3 regions of the Methylobacterium sp. SD274 genome follow, and region 3 is predicted to be linked to each of the others. Evidence: predicted binding sites of a transcription regulator. Region 3 holds the regulator's gene; each other region holds the start of a gene.
The links. The regulator LexA, encoded in region 3, represses DNA repair genes until DNA is damaged. The targets are predictions, from matches to a motif close to TGTTCNNNNTGTGTTCNG.

Region 1 (4,170 bases), on a different contig from region 3:
GTGATGGTCCGGCTCGAACCAGGCGACGAAGCGCTCGACGCCGTCGGCCTCAATCCGCCGGAACCGCAGGAAGGCGTGCATCTTGTGCAGGTCGCGGGCGATGGCCTTGCGCATCCGGTCGAGCCGATGGACCAGCGGATCGCTTCCCACCTCCAGCAGGCCGCGTTCGCCGTGCGTGATGCGCCAGATCAGGGTGTAGAGCAGGGCGTAGCGCTCGGGGTCGCGGTGCGGGACGACCATGCGGATCAGGTCGGCCACCGCGCGCGGCAGGCTTAGTGGCGCATCGGAGCCGGATTCTGGCTGGGAGACCTGTCCGAACAGGCCGGGGGCCTGCCCGATGGACCAGACTACTCTATCGGGCGGGACCGATGCGGCGGCGAGCCGGCGCGCTGCGGCGCGGAACCCGTCGAGATCGGCACCCTCGTGGAGGATGACCGTTTGGAGTGATCCACCCGACCCTCCCCCCTCTGCGGAACTCCTGGATTGATCCATCTGTTCGACGGCTGTTCCCTTTGCCAGAGAGTGTTCGACATCAGGCGCGACGGGCTCCCTCTCCTGGAAGGAGAGGGTTGGGGTGAGGTGTGGTCCAGCTCCGAAGAGGTCACGCACCTCACCCTGTCCCTCTCCTTCCAGGAGAGGGGACCCGCGGTGCCAGCGAGAGGTGCGGATATCGGAGGGCAGAGGGGGGAGAGAAGAGCGGCGTGTCATCCGACCCCGTCAGAACAGGCTCAGCTGCCGCGCCGGCTCGACGAGCTTGGCGCGCAGGTCCAGCCGGTCGGTACCGCCGGGGCCCGGGTGATAATCGGCGGCGATCAGGAACGGGCGGGCGCGCTTGAGGCCGGAGGTGAGACGGGCGACGTCGTCCAGGCGCAGCCGTGTGTGACGGCGCGCCTTCACGATCTTGTCGACGGCACGCGCACCGAGGCCCGGCACCCGCAGCAGCATCTCGCGGTCGGCGACGTTCACGTCCACGGGGAAACGCCCCCGATGCTTCAGCGCCCAGGCCAGTTTCGGATCGATGTCGAGGGAGAACATGCCGTCCTCGGCGGCATCCGCCACGTCGTCTGCGGAGAAATCGTAATACCGGATCAGCCAATCGGCCTGGTAAAGCCGGTGCTCGCGCTGGAGCGGCGGGGATTTCAGCGGCAGGATGGCGGAGCCGTCGGGGATCGGGCTGAAGGCCGAGTAATAGACCCGCTTCAGGTTGAACGAACCGTACAGGAGGGCGCTCTTGCGGATCAGCGCCTCGTCGGTGGTGGTGTCCGCGCCGACGATGACCTGCGTCGACTGGCCGGCGGGCGAGAACCGGCGCTTCTCGGCCTTCGCCTCGGTGATCCGCGCGCCGATCTGCTTCATCGCGTTCTGGATGACCGGGCCGTTCTTCTCCGGCGCCAGCCGGTGCAGGCTGGCATCGGTGGGGAGTTCGAGGTTGATCGAGAGCCGGTCGGCATAGAGCCCCGCCTCCTCCACCAGCCAGGGGCTCGCCTCCGGGATCGACTTGAGGTGGATGTAACCGCGAAATCCGTGGTCGCGCCGCAGGCTCTTGGCCACTCGCGTCAGCAATTCCATCGTATGGTCGGGCGACTTGATGATACCCGAGGAGAGGAACAACCCTTCGATGTAGTTGCGCTTGTAGAACTCCACCGTGAGAGTCACGACCTCCTCGACGGTGAACTTGGCGCGAGCGACGTTGGAGGAGCGCCGGTTTACGCAATAGGCGCAATCGAAAAGACAGTAATTGGTCAGCAGGATCTTCAGGAGCGAGATGCAGCGCCCGTCCGGCGTGTAGGCGTGGCAGATGCCGGCGCCCGTGGTCGAGCCGAGTTCGCCCTTGCCCGCCACCCGTTTGGGTGCCCCCGACGAGGAGCAGGACGCATCGTATTTCGCCGCATCGGCCAGGATGCGCAGCTTCTTGGCGAGGGTCTCGTCCATGACAGGGACATGCGCGTCGTTCGTGTTTCGTTCAAGTTTTTGTCGGGCCGGGTCGGAAATGCCGCAGGGTGCGCAGGCCCCTTTCCCCGCGCGTGGAGCCGCCGCGTTCAGCAGGCATCGCGCGTCCCTCTCCCCCTTGTGGGGAGAGGTTAGGAGTGGGGGTGGCTCCGCCAGCCTCCGCAGCGTGAGGGTCGCCCAACCACCCCCACCTCCAACTCCTCCCCACAAGCTCGACGGATCTCGGGCAGGCCCGAGATCCGCTGGGGAGGAGGGCCGCGTAGCGCGCGAGAGGTGTGAATGCCCTAGGCGTGCGGGGAGAGGCGGAAGCACCGCTCGGCTCACGGAGATACCTCCATCACCGGCCGAACCCGTCCTCCGCATTCACCTCCTCGTCGACGATCGCCTTCGCCAATCCGTACGAGAATCCGGCCCGCGCCATCGAGGCGAGATCCTTGTCGCGGTGGGCGGCACGGAGGTCGGGGCGGCGGAACGGGCCGAGGCGGCGGCGCTTGGCATAGGCGCGGGCCGCCACCTCCTCGGCATTGGTGCCTTCCTCCTCGCCCCGGTCGCGCTCGGTCTCCAGGGTTTCGGCGATCAGCGTCCGGTCGACCCCCTTGGCGGCGAGCTTGGCCGCGAGGCCGCGGGCGGAGGTCCCGCGCCGGCGCAGGGTCGCGGCCCGCGCGGCGGTGAACCGGGCATCGTCCACGAGGCCGGAGGAACGGGCGCGCTCCACGATGGCGGCAATGGTTTCGGCGAAGGCGGCCGGGTCTTCGTCCCGGAGCCGGCACCTCTTGGCGACCCGGCGCTCCAAGGTCTGGCGCAGCATCGCCACGGAGGCGCTGTAGCGCTCCAGATAGTGCAGGGCGACGCGCTCCAGATACGCCGCCGTGACCGGCGGCGTGGGCCTTGCCTCGCGGGTATTAGGTTTCGCCTCGCGGGGCGTGGGTTTTGCCTCGCGAGAGGCCCCAGGCCGACCCGCTGCAACGTTTCGAGCGTTCATCGGTTCATCACGCTTCGGACAGGTTTCAGGATCATGTCGCGCATCGTCTCGACCGTGAACCGGTTTCCTGTCTTACCCCGAGAGGACGCATGCATGTCATGCCGGCATTCCTCCTGAAGCGCGAGTGGCTCCTGGTCGCGCTCGGCCTCGGCTTCGCCGTCCTGGCGGCCGCCGTGGTCTACCTGTCGCGCCCGACCGTTCTCACGGTGGCGGTCGGTCCTCGCGACGGGGCCGAGGCGCAATTGCTCGAAACCTACGCCCAGGCCTTGAGCCGGGCACGGGAGGACGTGCGCCTGAATGTGCGGGCCTATGACGACGTGCGAGACAGCGCCGCGGCGCTCCAGGCGGGTCGCGCCGACCTCGCCGTGGTCCGGCCCGACGTGTTCCTCCCCGATAACGGCCTGACCTTGGCCCTCCTGCACGAGGAGACGCTGCTCATCGCCACGCCGGAAGCGAGCGAGATCGAGAGCTTCCCCGACCTTGCGAAGAAGCGCCTCGGCATCGTCGAGCGCCACGCCGCCGACCGGCCCTTCGTCACCAATCTCCTCGCCTTCTACGATTTCACGGCCGTTCCGGCGCCCGAACCCGGCCAGACGCTCGCCGCCAGCCATATCGCCCTCGTGCCGCTCAAGCCCGGCGAGGTCACGGCCGCCCTGCAGGCCGGCACCGTGGACGCCGTCGCCGTCATCGCGGCCCCGACCTCGAAGGCCGCGATTTCCACGGTGCGGGCGGTGGAGATGGCCTCCCACGAGAAGAAGATCACCATCGTCTCCGTCCCCGATGGCGACGCGATCGTGCAGCGGATGCCGGAACTGCAATCGGCGACGATCCCAGCGGGTACGTTCGGCGGCCGGCCCAAGCGCCCGGATGAGGACGTGAAGACGGTGGGCGCCTCCTACCGGCTGATGGCGCGGGGCGCGGTGAGCCGCTACTCGGTGGCGTCCGTGACCCAGCACCTGTTCGAATGGCGCTCGAAACTCGCGCCCAACGCCCCCATCGCCAACCTGATGAAGGCTCCGGATTTCGAGACGTCGGTGGCCGCCACCAGCGCCCGCCTGCCCAACCATCCGGGGGCGGTCGATTATTTCGAGCGTGAGCAGCAGACCCTGTTCGAACGCTACGAGGATTACGTCTACCTCCTTGCCTTCTTCGGCGGCACGATCGGCTCCGGCATCGCCTGGCTCGGCCAGCGCCTCGCCCGCCAGCGCCGCGAGCGGGTGGACGTGGTCCTCGACCGG
Region 2 (4,170 bases), on a different contig from region 3:
TCGCTTATCGAGCGTGGAGCCGGCAGGGTGCTTCAGCCGGGCTGGATGAAGCTGTCGAGAACCATCTTGCGGCCGGCCTTATCGAAGTCAACGGTCAGCTTGTTACCGTCGACGGCTGCCACGTTGCCGGGGCCGAACTTGGTGTGGAAGACTCGCATACCATCCGAAAACGCAGACGGCGCACCCGTCGACTTCGCGACGAGCTCGCCTTCGATCTGGCGAGGGCCACCATTGCCTCGTCCGGGCGGCGAGGACCGTCCGAAAGCTTGCCGATTCCCGCCTCCGAACTCCTGGTTGCCGGCAGTGTTGGCTTGCGCCCGCTGCCAGCCCGGCGTCGCGTAGGAGGAACCGAACGGCGCCGGGTTGCGGTCGAAGCGCGAGGCGCCGGCGGAGAAATGCGCAGGGGCGTCGATCACGTCGACGGCGTCTGCGGGCAACTCGTCGATGAACCGGCTCGGCACCGTCGAGGACCACAGCCCATGGATGCGCCGGTTCACCGCAAAGGACAGCTTGGCGCGTTTTCGGGCACGGGTCAGGCCCACATGGGCGAGACGGCGCTCCTCCTCCAGCCCGGCGCGGCCGCTCTCGTCGAGCGCCCGCTGGTTCGGGAACAATCCGTCCTCCCAGCCGGGCAGGAACACGGTGTCGAATTCGAGCCCCTTGGCCGCATGCAGGGTCATCAGGGAGACCCGGTCCGCCCCTTCCTGCTCGCTCGCCTCCATCACGAGGGAGACATGTTCGAGGAAGGCAGCCATGTCGGGGAATTCCTCCATGGAGCGCACGAACTCCTTGAGGTTCTCCAGGCGCCCGGCGGCATCCGCGGACTTATCCTTCTGCCACATCTCGGTGTAGCCGGATTCCTCCAGAATGGTCTGGGCCACCTCCGAATGCGGCTGGGTACCGACCATCCGCGCCCATCGCGAAAAGCTCTCGACCAAAGCGCGGACGCCCGAGCGGGCGCGCGGCTTCAACTCGTCGGTCTCGATCAGGCTGCGGGCGGCCTGGAGCAGCGGCACGCGCTGCGAACGCGAATAGCCGTGGAGGATCTGCAGGGTGGCGTCGCCCAGGCCCCTCTTCGGGGTGTTGAAGATGCGCTCGAAAGCGAGGTCGTCGGCCGGGTTCATGGTGACGCGCAGATAGGCCAGCGCATCGCGAATTTCGGCACGTTCGTAGAATCGTGGTCCACCGATGACGCGGTAGGGCAGACCGAGCTGGACGAAGCGGTCCTCGATCTCGCGCATCTGGGCCGAGATGCGCACGAGCACGGCGATCTCCGAAAGCGGATGCTGCTTGGCCTGCAGGCTCTCGATCGATTCGCCGAGTTGGCGCGCCTCTTCCTCCGAATCCCAGGCGCCCGACACCGTCACCTTCTCGCCGGCCACGTCTTCGGTGCGCAGGGTCTTGCCGAGGCGGCCTTCGTTCTTGGCGATGAGCCCGGATGCGGCGGAGAGAATATGACCGGTGGAGCGGTAGTTGCGCTCGAGCCGCACCACGGCCGCACCGGGGAAATCGTGTTCGAAGCGCAGGATGTTGTCGACCTCCGCCCCGCGCCAGCCATAGATCGACTGGTCGTCGTCGCCCACACAGGCGACGTTGCGGTGCCCCTGCGCCAGCAGGCGCAGCCAGAGATACTGGGCGACGTTGGTGTCCTGGTACTCGTCGACCAGGATGTAGCGGAAGCGCTGCTGGTAATTCGCCAGCACGTCCGGGTTCTCGCGCCACAGCTTGAGGCAGAGCAGCAGCAAGTCGCCGAAATCGGCGGCGTTCAACGTCAGGAGCCGGGCCTGATAGGCGGTGTAGAGCGCGCCGCCCTTGCCGAAGGCGAAGGCCCCCGCCTCGCCGGGGGGGACCTGCTCCGGCAGGAGGCCGCGGTTCTTCCACCCGTCGATGGCCGAGGACAGGGCGCGGGCGGGCCAGCGCTTCTCGTCGATGTTCTGGTCGACGATGACCTGCTTCATCAGGCGCAGCTGGTCGTCCATCCCCAGGATGGTGAAATCCGATTTCAGCCCCACCATCTCGGCGTGCCGGCGCAGGATCTTGGTGCCGATGGAATGGAAGGTGCCGAGCCAGGGCATCCCCTCGCCGGCCGGGCCGATGAGGGCACCGATCCGGTGCTTCATCTCGCGGGCGGCCTTGTTGGTGAAGGTCACCGACAGGATGTCGTAAGGCCGGGCCTTGCCGGTCGAGACCAGATGGGCGATTCGCGTGGTGAGCACCCGCGTCTTGCCGGTGCCTGCACCAGCGAGGACGAGGACCGGCCCTTCCGTCGTCTCGACTGCGCGGCGCTGCTCGGGATTCAGCCCTTCGAGATAAGGCGAACCCTGTGGCCTGAGGGAGGCCATGGCGCGCGCGGCGATAGAGGTCTGCGCGGCCTCGGCCGCTACGCCGGAGGCCGGCGCCGGCACAGGGGCCGTCGTCGCGTCGGGATGCTGTTTCATGTTGCTTCCCTGGACCAAAACGCGAACGACGTCGAGGGTTGGGACAAAAGGTCGGCCCCAGATGGGTGGCCGGGAGGGGAACCACGGTTTCCTGTCGGGCGTCGTCTCACCATACCGTGAACATCATCACCAGAGGACGTTCCATGCGTACCGCCCTATACGCCATCTCGATGCTGACCGTTGTCGCCGGCCTTAGTCTATCCCCCGCCCTGGCTCAGTCACCCGGCACGCGATCGCTGAACGAAACCAACGACCGCCTTGCGACCCAAAGCGAGATTCGCGGCGTCCGGCATCAGCAGCAATTCGAGAACAATCAGATCCGCATGCAGATGCAGCGCAACGAAGTCACCCGTCCGGCCCCGATCGGCTCGGGACTGACGCCACGTCGCTGACCGGATCCGCTCCGGAAGGCATGCCCGGCAGCTGTTGACTGCGAGAAACGCCTCTGGCGCGGAACCGGTCACCTTGTGCTATGCCGCACAGGGTGGGGGCACGACCGGGCATGACGTCCGGTGAGACGACGTGCCCGCCCCATGGCAGTCCCGGAGACCGGGCCGGAGCGAGGCGGAAACCAAGACGGTGCGAGACATCCTGACCGCGCTGGCGGGCGCCGTCATCCTGATCCTCGTCGCGGCCCTGGCGGTCCCGCCCTTCGTGGCTTGGGAGAGCTACCGCACATTGGTGGACCGGACGATCGGCAGGTCGCTCGGTCTCGACGCGCGGACCGAAGGACGGATCGCCGTCAGGCTCCTCCCCTCGCCGCAACTGAGCATCGATCGGCTGCGCATCGGCGGACAGGCCGACAAGCCGGCATTGGATCTTTCGCTCGTCAAGGCCGAAATCGGTCTCACGCCGCTGCTGACGGGTGAGGTCCGCTTCACCGAGACGCGGATCGGGCGAGCGGAAATCAAGCTCCCGATCAGCGACGACGATGCGGTCCGCCTTCCCGCCGATCTCTATCAGACGCTCGCCGACCAGGATCTCGCCATCGAGGACCTGTCCATCGGACAGGTCATCCTCACGACCTTCGTGCCGCAGAGCGGCCGCACCGATCAGGTGCGGGCCGAGACCGTGCATCTCTCGGCGCCCCGGCTCCTAGGCCCCTGGCGGATCGAGGGGACGAGCGGCGCGGTCGCCTTCCGGATCGCCACCGGCGAACCCGCCGAGGACGGCAGCGTCGCCGTGAAGTTCTCCGGCGGCGGCGATACCCGTCCGCGCTTCGAGGCCGACACTCGTATCCGACTGGAACCTGTGCCCGGCGAGGCTCCCGCACAGGGTAGCCAGCTGCGTGCGATGATTCCGAAGGCCGAAGGATCGGCGCGGGTCGTGGTCGGGCCGCCGGTTCAGGTGGCGGGCGCCTACCTGCCGTTCTCCCTGGGCGGCACGTTCAAGGCGCGGGGACCGGTGGTGCGGTTCTCCGACGTGAAGGCCGAAATCGATCCTGGCGGTCAGGCCATGCGACTGGCCGGAACCGGACGAATCGATCTGCGCTCCTGGCGGGCAGCACTGACCCTGGAGGCGCGCCGCCTCGACCTCGATGCCTTCCTGATTTCAACGGCCGGTCAGGCCATGCTGGCGCGCGGGATGCCCCGCGCCGGATCCGAACTTCCGATGATGGTCGATCTGGACCTCGCCCTCGAAAGCATCGGACTCGGCCTCGACGAATGGACGAATCTCCAGCTGTCCGGCACGTTCGACCGGACGGGAGGCCTCGCGCTTCGGCGCTTCTCGG
Region 3 (4,170 bases):
GAGGCCCGTGGCCTTGGCATTGGTTCTCGGACTTGCCGCAGCCTTCCTGGGCTTCGCGGCCGCCACTCTGAGGATGCAGGTCGTAGCGGCACCCGTCCTGGCCCGGACGACGATTGCCCCGCTCACCGGATTGGTGGAAGCCCTCGACGAACGGGAAGTCGGCGCCCGCCTGATCGTTCTCGTGGAAAGTTTCGGCAACCTCCCGCCGGACCGCCGGCCCACGCGGGTCCGCGTTTCCTACAAGAAGGCCCTCGCGCTGAAGCCGGGCGATTTCATTTCGGCGACGGCACGGCTCCTGCCGCCGCCCGACGCGGCCCGCCCCGGCGGATATGATTTCGCCCGGGATGCCTATTTTCGCGGGATCGGTGCCGTCGGTTCCCTGATAGGCAAGATCGACGTCAAGCCTCCGCCCAGGCCTTTGCCCCGCTCGGTAGCGCTGGCAGCCGCCGTAGACGACGCCCGCAACGCGCTGACCCGGCGCATCACCGACGCCAATGGCGGGCAGGCCGGCGCGGTGGCCGCCGCCCTGGTAACGGGAAAGCGCGGCCTCATTAATGCCGAGACCAACGAGGTTCTGCGTGCGGCGGGAATCTACCACGTCGTCTCGATTTCCGGCCTCCACATGGTGCTCGCAGCCGGCGTCGTGTTCTGGCTCGTCCGCGCGCTGCTCGCCCTCGTTCCGGGGCTCGCCCTGGTTTGGCCGATCAAGAAGATCGCCGCCGGTTTCGCCATGGTGGGTGTCACGGCCTATTGCGTCTTCTCGGGCTGGGATATCGCTGCCGAACGCTCGCTCATCATGACGTTGGTGATGCTCGGCGCGATCCTGGTGGATCGCCCGGCTTTGAGCATGCGGAACCTCGCGCTCGCTGCCCTCATCGCCCTCGCGCGAGAGCCGGACGGGATTCTCGAACCGAGCTTTCAGATGTCCTTCGGCGCGGTTGCCGGCCTCATCGCTTGCGCCGGCGCGCTCAATCGCTGGATGCCGCCACGCGAAGGTGCGGGCCTCTTGGCCCGAACCTGGCGGTTTCTGGCTGTCGCGGTCCTTGGCACACTGGCGACGACCTTGATCGCCCAGATCGCCACGGCGCCCTTCGCGACCTATCATTTCCAGACCGTCCAGCCCTTCGGCATCGTCGGCAATGCCCTGACCTTGCCCCTCGTCTCCCTGGCGGTGATGCCGGCGGCGGTTCTTGGGATCCTCGCCTATCCCTTCGCACTGGACCAGCCGGTCTGGTGGGCGATGGGGCTCGCCGTACGCGGGATGCTCACGATCTCCGGCTGGATCAGCGGGTTCGGACACGCCACCCTCGTCGTCCCGGCCTATGGCAGCACGGCACTCTGCCTGCTTGCTCTCGCCCTGCTCCTGCTGACACTTCCCGTCTCGAGCTTACGCTGGATCGGCCTTGCTCCGGCCGCTCTCGGTGTCGTGCTCGCTACCATGCCGCCGCGTTACGACGTCTACATCGACCGTGAGGGTGGCGGTGCAGCCTTCCGCGACGGGGACGGCCGATTGAGCATTCTCGGCAGCCCGCCGGCCTTCGTCCTCGAACAATGGCTCAAGGCGGATGGCGATTCGCGGAAGGTCGCCGCCGTCGCAGCCTCGCCGAGAAGCCGATGCGATACCGGCGGATGCGTCGTCGAGTTAGGGCCGGGTCGGATCGTCGCCCTCGTCAAGGACAAGCGGGCCTTCGCGGAGGATTGCGAACGGGCGAGTGTGATCATCGCCCGCCGTGACGCACCCAAAGACTGCCGGGCCGGCTTCGTCATCGATCGCGCATACCTGGCTCTACGCGGCGCCACCACCATCCGTTTCGGCCCCGAAGGACCGCAGGTCACGTCCGCCCACCAACCTCATTCTCGTCCGCCATGGCGGCGGGCGGTCGCCGTCGTCACGCCGTCCCCTTCGCCTCCGAAGGAATCGGGACCAAGTCCGAAACCCATAAAACCCGAGGGCGACGACGGCGATCCGTCATCCGAAACGCAGTCGGACGGGCTTCAGTAACGACGGACCAGGCTGACGAGCCGCCCCTGGATCTGAACACGATCCGGACCCAGAACCCTCGTCTCGTAGGCTGGGTTTGCCGCTTCCAGAGCGATGGAGGAACCGCGGCGACGCAGGCGCTTCAATGTGGCCTCTTCATCGTCGATGAGGGCAACGATGATGTCGCCCGTATTCGCAGTGTCCTGCTTCTTGATCACGACAAGATCACCGTCGAGGATACCCGCTTCGATCATCGAATCGCCACGGACCTCCAGCGCGTAATGTTCGCCGCCGGCCAGGAAGTCCGGTGATAGCGTCACGGAATGGCTCTGGTTCTGTATGGCGGAGATCGGCGTGCCCGCCGCGATCCGTCCCATGACCGGGATCGTGATCGACCTTCCGCTCTCGTCCTGGGCCTGGGTCGTTGGCTGGCGCAGGGACGGCATCGCCTTGGACCGACCGCCTTCGACTACGCTCGGCGTGAAGCGGCGAACTTCACCGGCGGGAGCGGGCTTCGGCGCCAGTGCACCGGTCAGGCTCTCAGGCATCCGGATCACTTCGATCGCCCTGGCGCGATTCGGCAAACGACGCAGAAATCCGCGCTCTTCGAGGGCCGTGATCAACCGGTGGATCCCCGACTTCGATTTGAGATCGAGGGCGTCCTTCATCTCGTCGAAGGAGGGCGGGACGCCACTCTCCTGCATCCGTTGTTGGATGAATTGGAGAAGATCCAGCTGCTTACGCGTCAACATACAGATCACTCTTCCACTGAAGCCAATGGCCGCGACTAACGCCGCTGAAACAAAACACGAACACGGTAGACGTTCCGCAAGTGTTCTGCAAGGGTTCCGTTAACCCGGTGGTAGAGTTTGTTCCTGAGGCGCAATGTTCCGCTCAAGGCGCCTTACCGCGGGCCGGCTTGGCGTCCGCCGGTATCACCCGCCGGGCCCTTCAATCATCCGAAGGGGCTTCGTGCCGTGGAGGCTTATCCTGCCCCTGTAAGGTGGGCCTTCACGGTGTCCGGCGGAACCGCGCGCCCGGTCCCCGCCGATGACTTAGTCGGTCACCGACGGCCGGGGAGCCATGCGATGTGGCGGGTACTCTGGCGGCAGCGTCGATCAGTCGAGATAGTCACCATATTTCTCGACATGGCTGGCGAGGCCGAGGCCGTGCTCGCGCACGAGGCGTTCCGCCAGATCTGCATCCCGCGCTTCCAATGCCTTGATGATCGCCACGTGTTCCTTGATCGAATTGGCCGCGCGTTCCCCCTGACGCAGCGCGGTGTTGCGAATACCGCGGACATGCATCAGCAGGTTGCTGGTGATGTCTTTGATCACGTCGCACTGGCCGAGCGAAATGATCTTCTGGTGGAAGCGAATGTTGGCTTCCGAATACTCGTCGAGATGATCCGACGGGCGCCCTTCATAGAATTCTGGAAAGTGCTCACGCAGGCAGTGAAGTTGTTCGTCGGTGGCCCGCTCGCAGGCGAGGCGCGCAGCCATGCTCTCCAAGGCAGACCAAGCCTGGATCATGCTGACAATTTCTTTCTTCGACTTCTTGATGACGAAGACACCACGACGGGCCTCGAACCGCACGAAGCCTTCCTGCTCCAATACCGTCAGCGCTTCGCGCACAGGGGTGCGGCTCACGCCAAGGTTCAAGGACAGCTTTCGCTCATCCAGGCGAACCTCTTCACGCTGATTATAAATGTTCATGTTCGTGATTGCTTCTTTGAGCGCGTCATAAGCCAATGCACGCAAGCTTGAAGTCGCAACGATAGGCTTTACTTGAAATGTGTCGGTTTTAACCATTTTTCATGCCACCTAGAATAATTTAAACTCGCACACGCGGGCGAGCACACTTGGTGTGAAGCATGCCAAACTCGCGTTTGAAATACAAGGAATGCCTCGGCCCGCTCAAAGCTCTTAACATAAGCTGAGTGGCGCTTTCCTCGCTACGGTTCGAAGAGCAGACTTCCGATTACCATGAAGGAAGGAGTTGTATTCTTCCCGTGTCGACCGGCCATGCGACGCCTCGCGTTCGGGCGATCCGATGCTGATCGGCACAATCGTGCAAATCCGTTTGACAGTTGGTATTTGGTATGCCACCAATTGCCTATCGGGTCGGAGGGCTTACAGCAGTTTTCGACTGCTAGATCGGGTCAAAGCGCCTTCTGTGTTCGAGGCAGG

Region 1: IPV08_RS20590 (putative DNA modification/repair radical SAM protein) is a predicted target of LexA. The motif match lies at 1,950-1,967, and genes of this name have one in related genera.
Region 2: IPV08_RS00505 (UvrD-helicase domain-containing protein) is a predicted target of LexA. The motif match lies at 2,449-2,466, and genes of this name have one in related genera.

The regions. Positions count from the first base shown of each region.
Region 1 is NZ_JADIJP010000031.1:4,691-8,860, reverse strand. It holds gene IPV08_RS20595 (UdgX family uracil-DNA binding protein) at 1-492, opposite strand, end outside; gene IPV08_RS20590 (putative DNA modification/repair radical SAM protein) at 718-1,932, opposite strand; gene IPV08_RS20585 (RecX family transcriptional regulator) at 2,288-2,932, opposite strand; gene IPV08_RS20580 (TAXI family TRAP transporter solute-binding subunit) at 3,022-4,170, shown strand, end outside.
Region 2 is NZ_JADIJP010000001.1:106,002-110,171, reverse strand. It holds gene IPV08_RS00505 (UvrD-helicase domain-containing protein) at 33-2,438, opposite strand; gene IPV08_RS00500 (hypothetical protein) at 2,609-2,830, shown strand; gene IPV08_RS25005 (AsmA family protein) at 3,018-4,170, shown strand, end outside.
Region 3 is NZ_JADIJP010000021.1:82,002-86,171, forward strand. It holds gene IPV08_RS17560 (ComEC/Rec2 family competence protein) at 1-2,002, shown strand, start outside; gene lexA (transcriptional repressor LexA) at 1,996-2,733, opposite strand; gene IPV08_RS17570 (GntR family transcriptional regulator) at 3,100-3,792, opposite strand.